DNA from 4 places in the Clostridium budayi genome. Region 4 is predicted to be linked to each of the others. Evidence: a T-box and tRNA genes for the amino acid it is inferred to sense, from the RefSeq annotation. Region 4 holds a T-box; the other regions hold tRNA genes.
The links. The T-box of region 4 lies ahead of alaS (alanine--tRNA ligase). A T-box ahead of a tRNA ligase gene usually reads a tRNA of that ligase, here a tRNA-Ala.

Region 1: it encodes a tRNA-Ala, which carries the amino acid that the T-box ahead of alaS (alanine--tRNA ligase) is inferred to sense. The anticodon was not compared.
Region 2: it encodes a tRNA-Ala, which carries the amino acid that the T-box ahead of alaS (alanine--tRNA ligase) is inferred to sense. The anticodon was not compared.
Region 3: it encodes a tRNA-Ala, which carries the amino acid that the T-box ahead of alaS (alanine--tRNA ligase) is inferred to sense. The anticodon was not compared.

The regions. Positions count from the first base shown of each region.
Region 1 covers NZ_AP042456.1:149,755-154,096, reverse strand. The annotation lists rRNA gene ACZ5TJ_RS00685 (23S ribosomal RNA) at 1-1,466, shown strand, start outside; rRNA gene rrf (5S ribosomal RNA) at 1,522-1,638, shown strand; tRNA gene ACZ5TJ_RS00675 (tRNA-Ile) at 1,646-1,722, shown strand; tRNA gene ACZ5TJ_RS00670 (tRNA-Ala) at 1,728-1,803, shown strand; gene ACZ5TJ_RS00665 (HD domain-containing protein) at 1,924-2,427, shown strand; gene ACZ5TJ_RS00660 (3H domain-containing protein) at 2,450-2,959, shown strand; gene ACZ5TJ_RS00655 (FAD-dependent oxidoreductase) at 2,994-4,342, shown strand, end outside.
Region 2 covers NZ_AP042456.1:397,565-401,906, reverse strand. The annotation lists gene ACZ5TJ_RS01900 ([Fe-Fe] hydrogenase large subunit C-terminal domain-containing protein) at 1-724, shown strand, start outside; gene ACZ5TJ_RS01895 (HAD family hydrolase) at 799-1,464, shown strand; gene ACZ5TJ_RS01890 (peptidylprolyl isomerase) at 1,518-2,264, opposite strand; tRNA gene ACZ5TJ_RS01885 (tRNA-Ala) at 2,539-2,614, opposite strand; tRNA gene ACZ5TJ_RS01880 (tRNA-Phe) at 2,620-2,695, opposite strand; rRNA gene rrf (5S ribosomal RNA) at 2,702-2,818, opposite strand; rRNA gene ACZ5TJ_RS01870 (23S ribosomal RNA) at 2,874-4,342, opposite strand, start outside.
Region 3 covers NZ_AP042456.1:355,014-359,355, forward strand. The annotation lists rRNA gene ACZ5TJ_RS01660 (23S ribosomal RNA) at 1-2,282, shown strand, start outside; rRNA gene rrf (5S ribosomal RNA) at 2,338-2,454, shown strand; tRNA gene ACZ5TJ_RS01670 (tRNA-Ile) at 2,462-2,538, shown strand; tRNA gene ACZ5TJ_RS01675 (tRNA-Ala) at 2,544-2,619, shown strand; gene ACZ5TJ_RS01680 (DUF1659 domain-containing protein) at 2,735-2,962, shown strand; gene ACZ5TJ_RS01685 (DUF2922 domain-containing protein) at 3,010-3,231, shown strand; gene ACZ5TJ_RS01690 (hypothetical protein) at 3,584-3,727, shown strand; gene ACZ5TJ_RS01695 (hypothetical protein) at 3,888-4,334, shown strand.
Region 4 covers NZ_AP042456.1:1,710,604-1,714,945, forward strand. The annotation lists gene alaS (alanine--tRNA ligase) at 1-2,259, opposite strand, end outside; T-box leader at 2,308-2,486, opposite strand; gene ACZ5TJ_RS08125 (AI-2E family transporter) at 2,538-3,572, opposite strand; gene ACZ5TJ_RS08130 (PRC-barrel domain-containing protein) at 3,569-4,051, opposite strand; gene mnmA (tRNA 2-thiouridine(34) synthase MnmA) at 4,186-4,342, opposite strand, start outside.

The DNA of each region.
Region 1 (4,342 bases), 1.5 Mb from region 4:
ATAATCGTTATTATCGATGGTGTGACGGAGAAGGATAGGATGTGCTAACTATTGGATGTTAGTCTAAGCGTTTAGGGAGTTAGAGTAGGCAAATCCGCTTTAACAATCCTGAGGCGTGATGGGGAAGGTTCCACGGAACCGAAGTATCTGATTCCATGCTTCCAAGAAAAGCATCTAGAGAGAGAAGTAGTGCCCGTACCGCAAACCGACACAGGTAGATGAGGAGAGAATCCTAAGGCCGGCGGAAGAATTGCAGTTAAGGAACTAGGCAAATTGACCCCGTAACTTCGGGAGAAGGGGTGCCTACGAGAGTAGGTCGCAGAGAATAGGCCCAAGCAACTGTTTAGCAAAAACACAGGTCTCTGCTAAAGCGAAAGCTGATGTATAGGGGCTGACGCCTGCCCGGTGCTGGAAGGTTAAGGGGAACACTTAGCGTAAGCGAAGGTGTGAACTTAAGCCCCAGTAAACGGCGGCCGTAACTATAACGGTCCTAAGGTAGCGAAATTCCTTGTCAGGTAAGTTCTGACCCGCACGAATGGCGTAATGACTTGGGCACTGTCTCAACTGCAAATCCGGCGAAGTTGTAGTGCGAGTGAAGATGCTCGCTACCCGCGATTGGACGGAAAGACCCCGTAGAGCTTTACTGTAGCTTAGCATTGAATTTCGGTATTATCTGTACAGGATAGGTGGGAGACTGGGAAATCAGGACGTCAGTCCTGATGGAGTCGTCCTTGGGATACCACCCTGATATTACTGGAATTCTAACTGGACGCCATGAATCTGGTGACAGGACATTGTTAGGTGGGCAGTTTGACTGGGGCGGTCGCCTCCTAAAAAGTAACGGAGGCGCCCAAAGGTTCCCTCAGAACGGTCGGAAATCGTTCGTAGAGTGCAAAGGCAGAAGGGAGCCTGACTGCGACACCTACAAGTGGAGCAGGGACGAAAGTCGGGCTTAGTGATCCGGTGGTACCTCGTGGGAGGGCCATCGCTCAACGGATAAAAGCTACCTCGGGGATAACAGGCTGATCTCCCCCAAGAGTTCACATCGACGGGGAGGTTTGGCACCTCGATGTCGGCTCGTCGCATCCTGGGGCTGAAGTAGGTCCCAAGGGTTGGGCTGTTCGCCCATTAAAGCGGCACGCGAGCTGGGTTCAGAACGTCGTGAGACAGTTCGGTCCCTATCCGTCGCGGGCGTAGGAAATTTGAGAGGAGCTGTCCTTAGTACGAGAGGACCGGGATGGACTGACCTCTGGTGTACCAGTTGTTCTGCCAAGAGCATAGCTGGGTAGCTAAGTCGGGAAGGGATAAACGCTGAAAGCATCTAAGCGTGAAGCCCACCTCAAGATGAGATTTCCCATAGCATAAGCTAGTAAGACCCCTTGAAGAACACAAGGTTGATAGGTCAGAGGTGTAAGCATGGTAACATGTTCAGCTGACTGATACTAATAGGTCGAGGGCTTGACCAATAAAAACAGATGATCAACAAAAATTCATATGCAATTTTCAGAGAACACTCTGATATCTGGTGATGATGGCATAGAGGAAACACTCCTTCCCATTCCGAACAGGAAAGTTAAGCTCTATAGCGCTGATGGTACTTCACGGGTGACTGTGCGGGAGAGTAAGACGTTGCCAGGTCCAATGAGGATCTTTAGCTCAGTTGGTTAGAGCAACCGGCTCATAACCGGTAGGTCCGGGGTTCGAGTCCCTGAAGGTCCACCATTTCTGGGGGTATAGCTCAGTTGGGAGAGCACCTGCCTTGCACGCAGGGGGTCAAGAGTTCGAATCTCTTTATCTCCACCATATTTAAAGCTATGAACTAATGTTCATAGCTTTTTTTGTTGTTCTAAAATTGATAATGTATAAAGTAAATGGTATTATAAAATAAGATGAAGTTAAATTTTAAATTATTGAGGAATAAGTATGAGATATAGAATTAAACAATTTTATTGGGCAATTACTTCAAATTTAAAAGAAGTTGATAGTAATATAATTTCAAAATATTTAAATAAAGAAGAAAAAGAAGCTTTCAATAAATTGAAAACTTCTGAGAAACATCATTGCGTAAGAGTATGTAATGATGCTATTAATATGGCAAGAGAAGGTAATAATAATATAAATGAAAAAAAGTTAGCTAAAATTGCATTACTTCACGATGTTGGTAAGTGCGGAAATCCTTTAAATGTATTTGAAAAATCTATAATGGTTTTATTAGATCGATTTACTAAAGGAAAACTAAAAAATTATGCTTATATAAAAAAGGTAGACACTTATTATAATCATCCATTAAAAAGTGCAAAAATTTTAAAAAAAATAAGTTCTTATGATAATGAGTTTCTAGAAGCTATAGCAAGACATCATGAGAAAAGTTATACAGAAAATAATAAATACCTTGAGATAATAAAAAAGTGTGATAACATGAATTAAATATAAATATTGAGGGGGAAGTATGGATTCAAAGAGTAGAAGAGAAGATATACTAGTTAGACTTATAGAAAGTTTAACTCCTATAAAAGGGACTGATTTTGCAAAACTATATAATGTAACAAGACAGATAATAGTTAAAGATATAGCTATTTTAAGAGCAAAGGGAAATAAAATAATAGCAACACCAGATGGTTATATAATAACAAGTGAAGATAATAGAGTTAGAACTATATTGGCTGTATGTCATGAGAGTAATCGTATTGAAGAAGAACTTGAAATTATAATTAAATATGGTGGAATAATAGAAGATGTAATAGTAGAGCATCCTTTATATGGAGAGATAAAGGGAATACTTATGATAAAAAATCTTAATGACTTAAATAATTTTATTCAAAGATATGAAAATAATAAGGCTAAGCCATTATCAGTATTAACTAATGGAGTACACATACATACAATATCAGCTGATAATGAAGAAAATATGGAGTTAATTAAGAAGGAACTAAAAGAACGCAGATTTATTATTTCTTAAAGTGGTTACAAATGTGGAGGTATATAAAGTAATTATGGATTATGATGTATTGATATTAGGTGGAGGTATAGTTGGATGTGCTGTAGCATATGAGCTATCTAAATATAACCTTAATATAGCATTAATTGAAAAAGGATATGATGTGGCTGATGATATAGCTGTTGTTAACACTGCAATTGTTTATGATGGATCCGAAACTTCAAATGCTGTAATGGCTGATTTGGAAAATATAGGTAGTATACTTATAAAAGAAGCATGTGAAAAGTTTAATGTCCCATATAAAAAGATAGGTTATGTTAGAATTGCTACAACTGAAGAGCAAAGTCTAAAACTTGAAGAAATGTATTTAGCAGCTCAAAAAAGAGGAATAAAAGGTGTTAAATTAGTAGACAATGAAGGAATAAAAGATATAGAACCTAATTTAGAAGTTGATATTAAAAGAGCACTATACTCTAAAAATACTGCAATAATAGCACCTTATGACTTATCAATAGCATATGCAGAAGTTGCGGCGGATAATGGCGTTAACTTTAGATTAGAAGAAGAAGTTATAAGCATAAAGAAAATAAATAAGGGTTTTGATGTTGTTACAAATAAAAATAGATTTAAATGTAGAGTAGTAATAAATACTATTCCAGATGAATTCTATGTAGAAAATAATAAAACTTGTGACAATACACTAGAATCTATAGAAGCTGAATATACAATTCCTAAAAAGATGAATTATTTTCTAATGGAAGGGAAACTTAAGTGTAAGCTAAAAAGAGTTGTTGTTAATGTTATAGATGAGCAAACATTTGTAATGAATTCTCCAATGATTAATGGTGGAACTATGCTAGGAGTTAAGAATACTAATGTTTTAAGTATAGATGAGGGTGTAAAGTTCAGTAAACATATAACACCTAATATATACAAAGAAAAGATTAGTGAAATGATTAGAGAATCATACAAAAGAGATGAAATGGTAATAGATAATAGTGATATAGAAAATGGATATATAAGAGTTACAGGAAAGCATTACGGCAAGATGACTATTGCCCCGGCAATAGCGCAAAGTATAAGAGAAGCAATTGTTGACCTTATGAACTCATCATCTAAGAAAAACTTTATTGATAAAAGAAGAGAATTTTATAGATTCAGAGATTTAGATAGAGAAGAGATAAATGAAATTATAAAATTAGATAAGAGATATGGTAATATAATTTGCAATTGTAATAACGTTAGTGAAGGTGAGATTGTAGATTGTATTAGAAGACCACTTGGTGCAAGAACTGTTGAAGGAGTTAAAAAAAGAACTGGGGCTGGATATGGAGATTGTCATGGATCTTATTGTATAAGAAAAATAATGAAAATATTAGCTAGAGAAATGGATAAGAGTCCAAT
Region 2 (4,342 bases), 1.3 Mb from region 4:
TTCTAGTAAAGATGATCTATTAATAACCTCTTGTTGCTGTCCTATGTGGATTGGTATGGTAAAAAAGGTTTATAACGATTTAGTTAAGTATGTTACACCATCTGTATCTCCAATGATTGCAGCTGCAAGAGTACTAAAGAAACTTAATCCTGATGTTAAAGTAGTATTTATAGGACCTTGTATTGCCAAAAAGGCTGAAGCAAGGGAAAAAGATTTAATAGGTGATGTTGACCTTGTTCTTACTTTTGAAGAGTTGAAAGGTTTATTTGATACTCTTAATATTAACCCTAGCAAGCTTCCTGAAACCATTTCAGAAGAATACACTTCAAGAGGTGGTAGACTTTATGCTAGAGCAAATGGTGTAAGTACAGCTATATTTGAGGCAGTTAGTGAATTGTTCCCTAATAAAAAAGATGTCTTCTTCCAAAAGAGCGCAAGTGGAGTTAAAGAATGTAAGGCTTTATTAAATGAAGTTACTAATAAGGATGCTAAATTTAACTTCATTGAAGGAATGGGATGTATTGGTGGCTGTGTTGGTGGACCAAAGAAATTAATTGATACAACTAAAGGAACAGACGCTGTTAATAATTTTGCATATTCCTCACCAATTAAAGTTGCAACACATAGTGATATTTTAAATGAAATATTTCATAGATTGGATATAAATTCACTTGAGGACTTATTAGATAAAGATAAAACTAAGATTTTTAATAGAGATTTATAAAATAATTTGTAGGATAAGTAGTTTTATGGTACTATTTATCCTATATTTATTTACTTAAAAGGAGGAAATTACATATGCTTACTAATATAAAAGCTGCAATCTTTGATTTAGATGGTACCCTTATAAACTCAATGTCTCTTTGGGATCAAATAGATATAGATTATTTAACTTCAAAAAATATTCCTGTACCTAGTGATTTAAATGATGAAATTAGCCATTTAAGTTTTAACCAAGTAGCTGTTTATTTCAAGGAAAGATTTAAATTAGAAGATTCATTAGATGATATTAAAAATACTTGGAATACTATGGCTTATAATCATTATTCATCTGATATTACTTTAAAAGATGGTGTTGTAGAATTTTTAGACTTCTTAAAAAAATCAAATATTAAAATAGGACTAGCTACTAGTAACTCAACTGAATTATTAGAAGCTTCTTTAAAGTTTAATAAAATTTACGATTATTTTGATGCTATTACAATAACAGATGAAGTTAGCATTGGAAAACATGAACCAGACGTATATTTGCTTGCAGCTAAAAAACTTAATGTTAAGCCAGAGGAATGTATTGTTTTTGAAGATATATTACCTGCTGTTAAAGGTGCAAAAAAGGCAGGAATGAAAGTTATAGCTGTTGAGGATGAATGTAGTGTCTTAGATAAAGATGAAATAATTAAAAATTCTGATGGATTTATAAATGATTTTAGAGTTTTAATTCCACAAGATGATATAGCTATATAACTTTATAGAAAAAGACTACACTTGTATAAGTGTAGTCTTTCATATATATAAAACTATTTTCTAACAACTGTGAATTTAGCTTCTAATTCTTTTAATACATCTAAGTATTTTCTTTGTTGTCTTTCTTGGATTAATTGTTGAACAACAGCATCTTTAACTTCGTCAAATGCTTTTACTTTACCTTCGTTCTTTTCATCAATTAATATTAAGTGGTATCCGAATTGAGTTTTAACTGGATTAGTTAATTTTCCAATTTCAGCAGCAAATGCAGCTTCTTCAAATTCTGGAACCATCATTCCTCTACCAAATGCTCCAAGATTTCCACCTTGTTCTTTTGATGGACAGCTTGAGTATTTTGAAGCAGCTTCTTCAAAAGTCATAGTTCCATCTTCTATTTCATTCTTTATCTTGTTAGCTTCTTCTTCACTTTCAACTAATATATGTTTAGCTGATACTGTAGGTTGTTCTGTGAATTGTTCTTGATGTTCATCATAGTACTTCTTAGCTTCTTCATCAGTTACAGTTATATCTGCTAAAACTTTGCTTATTGTCATTTGAGTTAATATTTCTTTTGATAAACGAGCAACTGTTTCTTTATATTCATTTGTTTCTTCTAATTTTAATTCTTTTCCGAATTGATTTAATAATTCAAATTGAATCATTTGTTCTAATAATTGTTTCTTACCTTGCTCGCTTTCAAACATCATTTTTCTGTCTGCTGGATATTTTGAAATTATTTCATTTAATTCTTTTTCAGTTATTTCATATGAACCAACTGTTGCTAATACTTTATTTTCCATATTAAAATCTCCTTCTCTCTTGTATTGTATATATCTATTCTATCAATTTATATATATAATAACAATCTAAATAATACAAATTAAACAATAATTGTAATACTTATAACTTTATTTTAAAATTATCCACACTTTTTATTATTTTTGTGACTTAAATACACATAAAACTATTAAAACTGTGGATTATTTTTAGAAAAATAAAATATTATGTGTATTCTTTTTTAAATTCTTATATATTAAAAATAAAAAAAGATGTTCATTAACGAACATCTTTAAATGGTGGAGATAAAGAGATTCGAACTCTTGACCCCCTGCGTGCAAGGCAGGTGCTCTCCCAACTGAGCTATACCCCCATATATGGTGGCTCGAGTAGGAATCGAACCTACGACACGCGGATCTTCAATCCGCTGCTCTACCAACTGAGCTATCGAGCCGTATGTACCTGGCAACGTCTTACTCTCCCGCACGGTCACCCATGAAGTACCATCAGCGCTATAGAGCTTAACTTTCCTGTTCGGAATGGGAAGGAGTGTTTCCTCTATGCCATCATCACCAGATATCAGAGTGTTCTCTGAAAATTGCATATGAATTTTTGTTGATCGTCTGTTTTTATTGGTCAAGCCCTCGACCTATTAGTATCAGTCAGCTGAACATGTTACCATGCTTACACCTCTGACCTATCAACCTTGTGTTCTTCAAGGGGTCTTACTAGCTTATGCTATGGGAAATCTCATCTTGAGGTGGGCTTCACGCTTAGATGCTTTCAGCGTTTATCCCTTCCCGACTTAGCTACCCAGCTATGCTCTTGGCAGAACAACTGGTACACCAGAGGTCAGTCCATCCCGGTCCTCTCGTACTAAGGACAGCTCCTCTCAAATTTCCTACGCCCGCGACGGATAGGGACCGAACTGTCTCACGACGTTCTGAACCCAGCTCGCGTGCCGCTTTAATGGGCGAACAGCCCAACCCTTGGGACCTACTTCAGCCCCAGGATGCGACGAGCCGACATCGAGGTGCCAAACCTCCCCGTCGATGTGAACTCTTGGGGGAGATCAGCCTGTTATCCCCGAGGTAGCTTTTATCCGTTGAGCGATGGCCCTCCCACGAGGTACCACCGGATCACTAAGCCCGACTTTCGTCCCTGCTCCACTTGTGAGTGTCGCAGTCAGGCTCCCTTCTGCCTTTGCACTCTACGAACGATTTCCGACCGTTCTGAGGGAACCTTTGGGCGCCTCCGTTACTTTTTAGGAGGCGACCGCCCCAGTCAAACTGCCCACCTAACAATGTCCTGTCACCAGATTCATGGCGTCCAGTTAGAATTCCAGTAATATCAGGGTGGTATCCCAAGGACGACTCCATTAGGACTGACGTCCTAATTTCCCAGTCTCCCACCTATCCTGTACAGATAATACCGAAATTCAATGCTAAGCTACAGTAAAGCTCTACGGGGTCTTTCCGTCCAATCGCGGGTAGCGAGCATCTTCACTCGCACTACAACTTCGCCGGATTTGCAGTTGAGACAGTGCCCAAGTCATTACGCCATTCGTGCGGGTCAGAACTTACCTGACAAGGAATTTCGCTACCTTAGGACCGTTATAGTTACGGCCGCCGTTTACTGGGGCTTAAGTTCACACCTTCGCTTACGCTAAGTGTTCCCCTTAACCTTCCAGCACCGGGCAGGCGTCAGCCCCTATACATCAGCTTTCGCTTTAGCAGAGACCTGTGTTTTTGCTAAACAGTTGCTTGGGCCTATTCTCTGCGACCTACTCTCGTAGGCACCCCTTCTCCCGAAGTTACGGGGTCAATTTGCCTAGTTCCTTAACTGCAATTCTTCCGCCGGCCTTAGGATTCTCTCCTCATCTACCTGTGTCGGTTTGCGGTACGGGCACTACTTCTCTCTCTAGATGCTTTTCTTGGAAGCATGGAATCAGATACTTCGGTTCCGTGGAACCTTCCCCATCACGCCTCAGGATTGTTAAAGCGGATTTGCCTACTCTAACTCCCTAAACGCTTAGACTAACATCCAATAGTTAGCACATCCTATCCTTCTCCGTCACACCATCGATAATAACGATTATAGT
Region 3 (4,342 bases), 1.4 Mb from region 4:
GTATGTAGCAAGGTTAAGTACTTAAGGTACGGAGCCGAAGGGAAACCAAGTCTTAATAGGGCGACTAGTTGCATGCCGTAGACCCGAAACCGGGTGACCTATCCATGGCCAGGTTGAAGCGAGGGTAAAACCTCGTGGAGGACCGAACCACGTTGCTGTTGAAAAAGCATGGGATGAGCTGTGGATAGCGGAGAAATTCCAATCGAACTCGGAGATAGCTGGTTCTCCTCGAAATAGCTTTAGGGCTAGCGTCGGACATGTGAGTAGTGGAGGTAGAGCACTGAATGGGCTAGGGGGCATAGCGCTTACCGAACCTTATCAAACTCCGAATGCCACATACTTTTAATCCGGCAGTCAGACTGTGAGTGATAAGATCCATGGTCAAAAGGGAAACAGCCCAGATCGTCAGCTAAGGTCCCAAAGTGTAAGTTAAGTGGGAAAGGATGTGGGATTTCTAAGACAACTAGGATGTTGGCTTAGAAGCAGCCACTCATTGAAAGAGTGCGTAATAGCTCACTAGTCGAGAGATCCTGCGCCGAAAATGTAACGGGGCTAAACTTACCACCGAAGCTACGGGTTCACACTTAGTGTGAGCGGTAGAGGAGCGTTGTAATCGGGCTGAAGTCGTACCGTAAGGAGCGGTGGACTGATTACAAGTGAGAATGTTGGCATCAGTAGCGAGATGTAGGTGAGAATCCTACAGGCCGAATATCTAAGGTTTCCTCAGGAAGGTTCGTCCGCTGAGGGTTAGTCGGGACCTAAGCCGAGGCCGAAAGGCGTAGGTGATGGACAATCGGTTGATATTCCGATACCACTATAATCGTTATTATCGATGGTGTGACGGAGAAGGATAGGATGTGCTAACTATTGGATGTTAGTCTAAGCGTTTAGGGAGTTAGAGTAGGCAAATCCGCTTTAACAATCCTGAGGCGTGATGGGGAAGGTTCCACGGAACCGAAGTATCTGATTCCATGCTTCCAAGAAAAGCATCTAGAGAGAGAAGTAGTGCCCGTACCGCAAACCGACACAGGTAGATGAGGAGAGAATCCTAAGGCCGGCGGAAGAATTGCAGTTAAGGAACTAGGCAAATTGACCCCGTAACTTCGGGAGAAGGGGTGCCTACGAGAGTAGGTCGCAGAGAATAGGCCCAAGCAACTGTTTAGCAAAAACACAGGTCTCTGCTAAAGCGAAAGCTGATGTATAGGGGCTGACGCCTGCCCGGTGCTGGAAGGTTAAGGGGAACACTTAGCGTAAGCGAAGGTGTGAACTTAAGCCCCAGTAAACGGCGGCCGTAACTATAACGGTCCTAAGGTAGCGAAATTCCTTGTCAGGTAAGTTCTGACCCGCACGAATGGCGTAATGACTTGGGCACTGTCTCAACTGCAAATCCGGCGAAGTTGTAGTGCGAGTGAAGATGCTCGCTACCCGCGATTGGACGGAAAGACCCCGTAGAGCTTTACTGTAGCTTAGCATTGAATTTCGGTATTATCTGTACAGGATAGGTGGGAGACTGGGAAATTAGGACGTCAGTCCTAATGGAGTCGTCCTTGGGATACCACCCTGATATTACTGGAATTCTAACTGGACGCCATGAATCTGGTGACAGGACATTGTTAGGTGGGCAGTTTGACTGGGGCGGTCGCCTCCTAAAAAGTAACGGAGGCGCCCAAAGGTTCCCTCAGAACGGTCGGAAATCGTTCGTAGAGTGCAAAGGCAGAAGGGAGCCTGACTGCGACACCCACAAGTGGAGCAGGGACGAAAGTCGGGCTTAGTGATCCGGTGGTACCTCGTGGGAGGGCCATCGCTCAACGGATAAAAGCTACCTCGGGGATAACAGGCTGATCTCCCCCAAGAGTTCACATCGACGGGGAGGTTTGGCACCTCGATGTCGGCTCGTCGCATCCTGGGGCTGAAGTAGGTCCCAAGGGTTGGGCTGTTCGCCCATTAAAGCGGCACGCGAGCTGGGTTCAGAACGTCGTGAGACAGTTCGGTCCCTATCCGTCGCGGGCGTAGGAAATTTGAGAGGAGCTGTCCTTAGTACGAGAGGACCGGGATGGACTGACCTCTGGTGTACCAGTTGTTCTGCCAAGAGCATAGCTGGGTAGCTAAGTCGGGAAGGGATAAACGCTGAAAGCATCTAAGCGTGAAGCCCACCTCAAGATGAGATTTCCCATAGCATAAGCTAGTAAGACCCCTTGAAGAACACAAGGTTGATAGGTCAGAGGTGTAAGCATGGTAACATGTTCAGCTGACTGATACTAATAGGTCGAGGGCTTGACCAATAAAAACAGACGATCAACAAAAATTCATATGCAATTTTCAGAGAACACTCTGATATCTGGTGATGATGGCATAGAGGAAACACTCCTTCCCATTCCGAACAGGAAAGTTAAGCTCTATAGCGCTGATGGTACTTCATGGGTGACCGTGCGGGAGAGTAAGACGTTGCCAGGTCCAATGAGGATCTTTAGCTCAGTTGGTTAGAGCAACCGGCTCATAACCGGTAGGTCCGGGGTTCGAGTCCCTGAAGGTCCACCATTTTTGGGGGTATAGCTCAGTTGGGAGAGCACCTGCCTTGCACGCAGGGGGTCAAGAGTTCGAATCTCTTTATCTCCACCATATTGAAAGCTATGAACATTAGTTCATAGCTTTTTTTGTATTATTAGATATATGTAAATTAAATTTTCACTTTTTTTGCTTAATGCATATATGTTAAGTGAAAGGGGATGATAAGATGATTACAAAAACAGTCAATGAGGTGAATTTAAGTATTACTTATAATAAAGGAAAGGATGATAAAGGAAAAGACATTATTAAGAGCCAAAGATTTAAAAATGTTAATTTAAACTTAGGAGAAGATGTTTTATATGAGATGGGAAAATCTTTATCAGATCTTATAAATTATGGAGTAATATCTATTGATAAAGAAGAAAATAGCATTCTTTCAAAAGATAGCGAATAATATTTAAATTTGTGTATGGGGAATAAATAAAAAGGGGGAATTAGTTTATGATAGAAAAGTCATTAGTAATGAGTTTTGCAAATGAATTAGATAAGAAGTTTACTATTACAGTTAAAGATATTAAAGAAAATGTGGAGGAATCTACTATAAATTCTATAATGGAATATATAATATCAAATAATATATTTACTACAAGTGGTGGATCATTAGTTAGCAAAGTATCTGCTAATATAATTAGTAAGGAAGTTACTAATTTTGAAGTAAAATAATAAAATATAAATTTAAGGAGCTACTATAAAAGTAGCTCCTTTTAAGCATAAAATTAATAGAGCTTAACAATCTATTTAAAATATATAGTATTATTTAAAAAGAATAAAAAATATATAGAAATAAGAAACTTGATGCCTATAAAATGTAATAAAATGAAAAAATATTACTAAAGTTAATAGTATACAAGCCATTAATTATTATTATATAATTAATATATGTACAAATAATCGAAAGTGATGTTTACGTTTTCTATGGCAGAACATAAAAGACTATTCATACATATAATATAGATATCAAAACGTTAAAACAAAACATTAGTACCTTTAAAGAATAAGATAGGGAGTGTTTTTTGTGACCAAAATAGAAGAATTAAATGAATACCTTAAGCGTTTAAAACTTGAGAAACGAGAACTTATTTTAGCAGGAAAGAAGACATCAATTATAGATATTAAAATAAAAGAAGTTGAAGATGAAATAAAGACTATTCAGATTTAAATATGGCTTATATAAATTTAATATATGAACATTAAATAGGAATCTAATATATGGAGTTAGATTTCTATTTTTTATATAAGCATTTTATTATTTCCTTACGAATATATATTATATATGTAGAATATATTTTATTTAGTAATATACTTAGGGGGCTGATAAAATGATTAGAACTGTTGTGTGTCATAAAGAAGGATGTAGTGGGAATAAATTTTATATTGAAACGATAGAAAACAAAATTAAGGCTACTTGTAAGGAATGTAATAGTGAATATTTATATGATGTTGGAGATGATAATGGATATGAGTTAGTAGCATCATGTACATCTTGTAAAAATGATAGTTTTAAGTTATTTAGAGATATTAATAAAAAAAAGATATATGCAAAATGTGCTGAGTGTGGAAATCCTCCAGAAAGAATATTTGTAGATCCAGATGGAATTCAAATATCATATGAAACAAAATTACTTCAAGAAATAAAGGATGAACTTACAGGAGTTAATCAAAGGTTATGTAATTTAGATATAAAGGTTGAAAATGTTGATCGTGGACAAAGCATATTAGAAGAATCATTAGCATATGTAAATAAATATATAGTTGAAGAAAGATAGTAATTGAT
Region 4 (4,342 bases):
TAATTCAGAAATTTCTTTTTCTTTTTCTTTAATTTCTGATGCTTGTGAAGAGATTTTATTTAATATATCTTTTTCATTACATTTTAATGAAGCACATGCTTTCTTTAATGTATTTTGTTTATCTTCAACATATTTAATAGCTGTAAATCCTGTTACTGCTTCCATTCTTCTAATACCAGCTGCAACACCTGATTCTCCGATTATTTTAAATAATCCAATTTGTCCTGAATTTTTAACGTGTGTACCACCACATAATTCTTTTGAGTAGTCAGCTACTTCAACAACTCTAACCTTATCACCATATTTATCATCGAATAATGCCATAGCACCTTTTGCTTTAGCTTCTTCTAATGTCATAAGGTTTGTTTCAACATTAAATGTTTCCATTATTTTTTCATTTACTAAATCTTCAGTTTTTTGAATCTCTTCCTCTGTTAAACCTTGGAAGTGAGTAAAGTCAAATCTTAATCTTTCATCATCTACATATGATCCAGCTTGATTTACGTGTTCTCCTACAACTTCTTTTAAAGCTTCGTGTAACATGTGAGTTGCTGTATGGTTTTTACAAATATTATTTCTTCTCTTTGTATCAAGTTTTAATTCTACTTCTTCTCCTACTTTAGCTACTCCACTATTTACTTTTACATAATGAATAGTTTTTCCAGCTACATTTTTCTTTGTATCATATACATAAGCTTCAAAGCTATGACCTTTTATTATACCTTTATCTCCAACTTGACCACCCATTTCAGCATAGAATGGTGTTGTATCAGTTACAATATATCCTTTTTGACCTTCTTTTAATTCTTCTAAAACTGATTCATCTGAAGCTAAGAATACTATTTTACCAATACATTCTGTTTTATCATATCCAACGAATTCAACTTCTAAATCTTTATCTACTAAATTTATTGGTGATTCTTCACTTCCCATGTAAGTGAATTCTCCTCTAGCACTTCTAGCTCTTTCTCTTTGAGCTTGCATTTCTTTATCGAAAGCTTCTCTGTCAATTGTCATGTTCTTTTCTTCTAATATTTCTTCAGTTAATTCATATGGGAATCCATAAGTGTCATAAAGCTTGAATGCTCTTTCTCCACTTAATACAGTTTTGTTTTCTTTATTTAAATCTTCAATGTATCCTAAAAGTATTCCCATTCCTGAATCTATAGTTTCATTGAATCTTTCTTCTTCTAATGTAACTATTTTTTCAATATAATCTTTTTTAGCTATTAACTCTTCATATTCTCCACCATAGTTTTCAACTACTGAATCTACGATATCTTTTAAGAATAATCCTTTTATCCCAAGAACTCTACCATGTCTTGCAGCTCTTCTTAAAAGTCTTCTAAGTACATATCCTCTACCTTCGTTACTTGGTTGAACACCATCTGATATCATCATAGTAACTGATTTAACGTGGTCTGTTATTATTCTAAGTGATATATCTTTTGTAGCATCTTCTCCATATTTAACACCTGAAAGTTCTGATACTTTACCTAATATATTTTTAACAGTATCTATTTCAAATATGTTATCAACACCTTGCATTAATGTAGCAAGTCTTTCAAGACCCATTCCTGTATCTATGTTAGGATTTTGAAGTCTTTCATAATTTCCTTTTCCATCTCCATCAAATTGAGTAAATACTAAATTCCAGAATTCTATTATTCTATCTTCATCACTAGCTTTTACAAATTCTTCAGCAGTTTTAACTGGTTCTACATCTACTCCTCTTTCAAAGTGAATTTCAGTACATGGACCACATGGACCTGCACCATGTTCCCAGAAGTTATCTTCTTTTCCAAGTCTGAATATTCTGCTTGTATCTATATCAGTTTTGTTTTTCCATATTTCAAATGCTTCATCATCGTCTAAGTATATTGTTACATATAACTTATCCTTTGGCATTTTTAATACTTCTGTTATGAATTCCCATGCCCAAGGAATTACTTCTTCTTTAAAATAATCTCCAAATGAGAAGTTTCCAAGCATTTCAAAGAATGTACCATGTCTTGATGTCTTACCTACATTTTCAATATCACCAGTTCTTATACATTTTTGACATGTAGTTATTCTTTTCTTTGGTGGTTCTTGTAAACCTGTAAAATATGGCTTAAGTGGTGCCATACCTGCATTAATTAATAGTAAACTCTTATCATTTTTTGGTACTAAAGAAAAACTCTTTAATCTTAAATGTTCTTTTCCTTCAAAAAAATTTAAATAAGCTTCTCTTAGCTCATTAGTTCCCATGTACTTCATTTCTTTACCTCCAATTTTATACAATAAAAGCCCTTCATCCCTAAATATACAAGGGACGAAAGGCTAGCTCTTCCGCGGTACCACCCTAATTATGTAAATTAAATTACATCACTCTAAATGGTTATAGCTCATAGGTAGCTTCAATAAAATCAATTTAGAAGTTTTCACCAGCCACTTCCTCTCTGAAAAATCAATATATATTTACTCATCCTAATCATAGCTACATATTAAATTTTATAAGCAAATTATATTTTATATACTTAAATATGTCAATATTTTTAGAATAAATAATAATTTAAATCATCATAAATAACTTTAATTATTACTCCAAGTGGCACTGCCATTATCATTCCAAAGACTCCAAACATTCTTTCTCCTATAAGTAAAAGTATTATTATTACTAACGGATGTATATTTGTACTATCTGCTGTAACCTTTGGTGCTAATATATTCCCCTCAATTTGCTGAATTATAAGTATACCAACAAATACCCAAATAGCTTTAGTCGGCGAGTCTATAAAGCCAACTATAACAGCTGGAATTCCTCCAAAAAATGCTCCAAAGTATGGAACAATATTAAATATTGCATTTATTATAGATAATAATATTGCAAACCTTAAATCTATTCCAATAAATAGTATTAAGCACATAACGCCAGTTGCAATAGATAGTAAAATTTGACTTACAATATATCTTTCAAGTAAAAGATTTATATCTTCTATTATTCTCTTTGTTACTATTCTTTTCTCTTTTGGAATTAAAAGATACATTTTATTTGATATTTTTTCTCCATCTGAAAGAAAGTAATATGATATTATTGGAATTATGGCTATTGCTATTAAATTATTTGCAAACTCTATAATCCAATTTATTGAATTTCTTGAAAGTTCCATAATATATCCCCAAAACTTAACTTCAATATCATCATATATAGTTGATGCAATTGGGGATTTATCTAAAAATTTCATACTATTTTTAAAATCTTTAATATAATTTGAAAATTCTTCTATTATATATACTGAATTACCCATCTCTCTAACTAACTTTGGAATTAAAATAATAAATATTAGTGCTATTATTATACATATAGATAACATTACTATTAGTGTTGCTTTTCTTCTTGTTATTTTAAATTTTCTAATTATGCTATCCCTTAAAGGTTTTAAAACGTAAGCTAATATTGCTGATATTAAAATGAGATTTATTATTTCTCTAAATATACTTGAGTTTAAGTACGCTATAAATAAAATAATAAAAATCAATGCTATAATAAGTTTTATAATTAATTCTCTAGTTAAAATTTTTAATTTCATAATCTTTCAACCTTTCCAGGCATTGCTTTTAAAGTAACTTTCTGACTGCCTAAGTAAAGAATATATTCCTCCGCTAAAATACATTCACTTATTAATAAAATCTCCTTACCTTTAAGCATTCTCTCTATAAGACCTGTGCTTACTACTAATCCTTTTATAGAAAAGCTTTCTTCGTCAATTATAATATCTTCTAAAACACCTATTATTACTCCATATTTATCTTTAATATCAATTCCTTTTAAGCTTTTAAATTCAACCCCTGTTTCATCAAGGCTTTTGCTTACTATAATAACTTTATCTATAGCTATTATATCTTTAACATCTATATAATTTTTCTTAGAAAACAAAGAATAATTTGATATCTTAAGTCCAATCACCTTACCTTCAAAGAAATTTATAAATAAATCTTCAACTATACCAAGCTTCTTTCCTAGGGAATTGTATACGCCTTTCATATAAAAATCTTTACTTCTGATCATATAGCTCCTCCTAAATTCAATATACATAGTTTACCCATAAATACCACTTTTAAACTAATTTAATGTAGTTTTTTATTTTAAAATAAAAAAGCCTAATAAATAGTTAAAATTAACTATTTATTAGGCTTTATATTCTAGGCTAAACCTTCTATTATTCCGCCGCCTACAACAATCTCACCATCATAAAATACTACTGATTGACCTTTTGTTATAGCTCTTTGTTTTTCATTAAAGCTTACCTTTACTTTTCCACCTGGAAGTGGTTTAATTACTGCATCGGCTGGCTTTGCT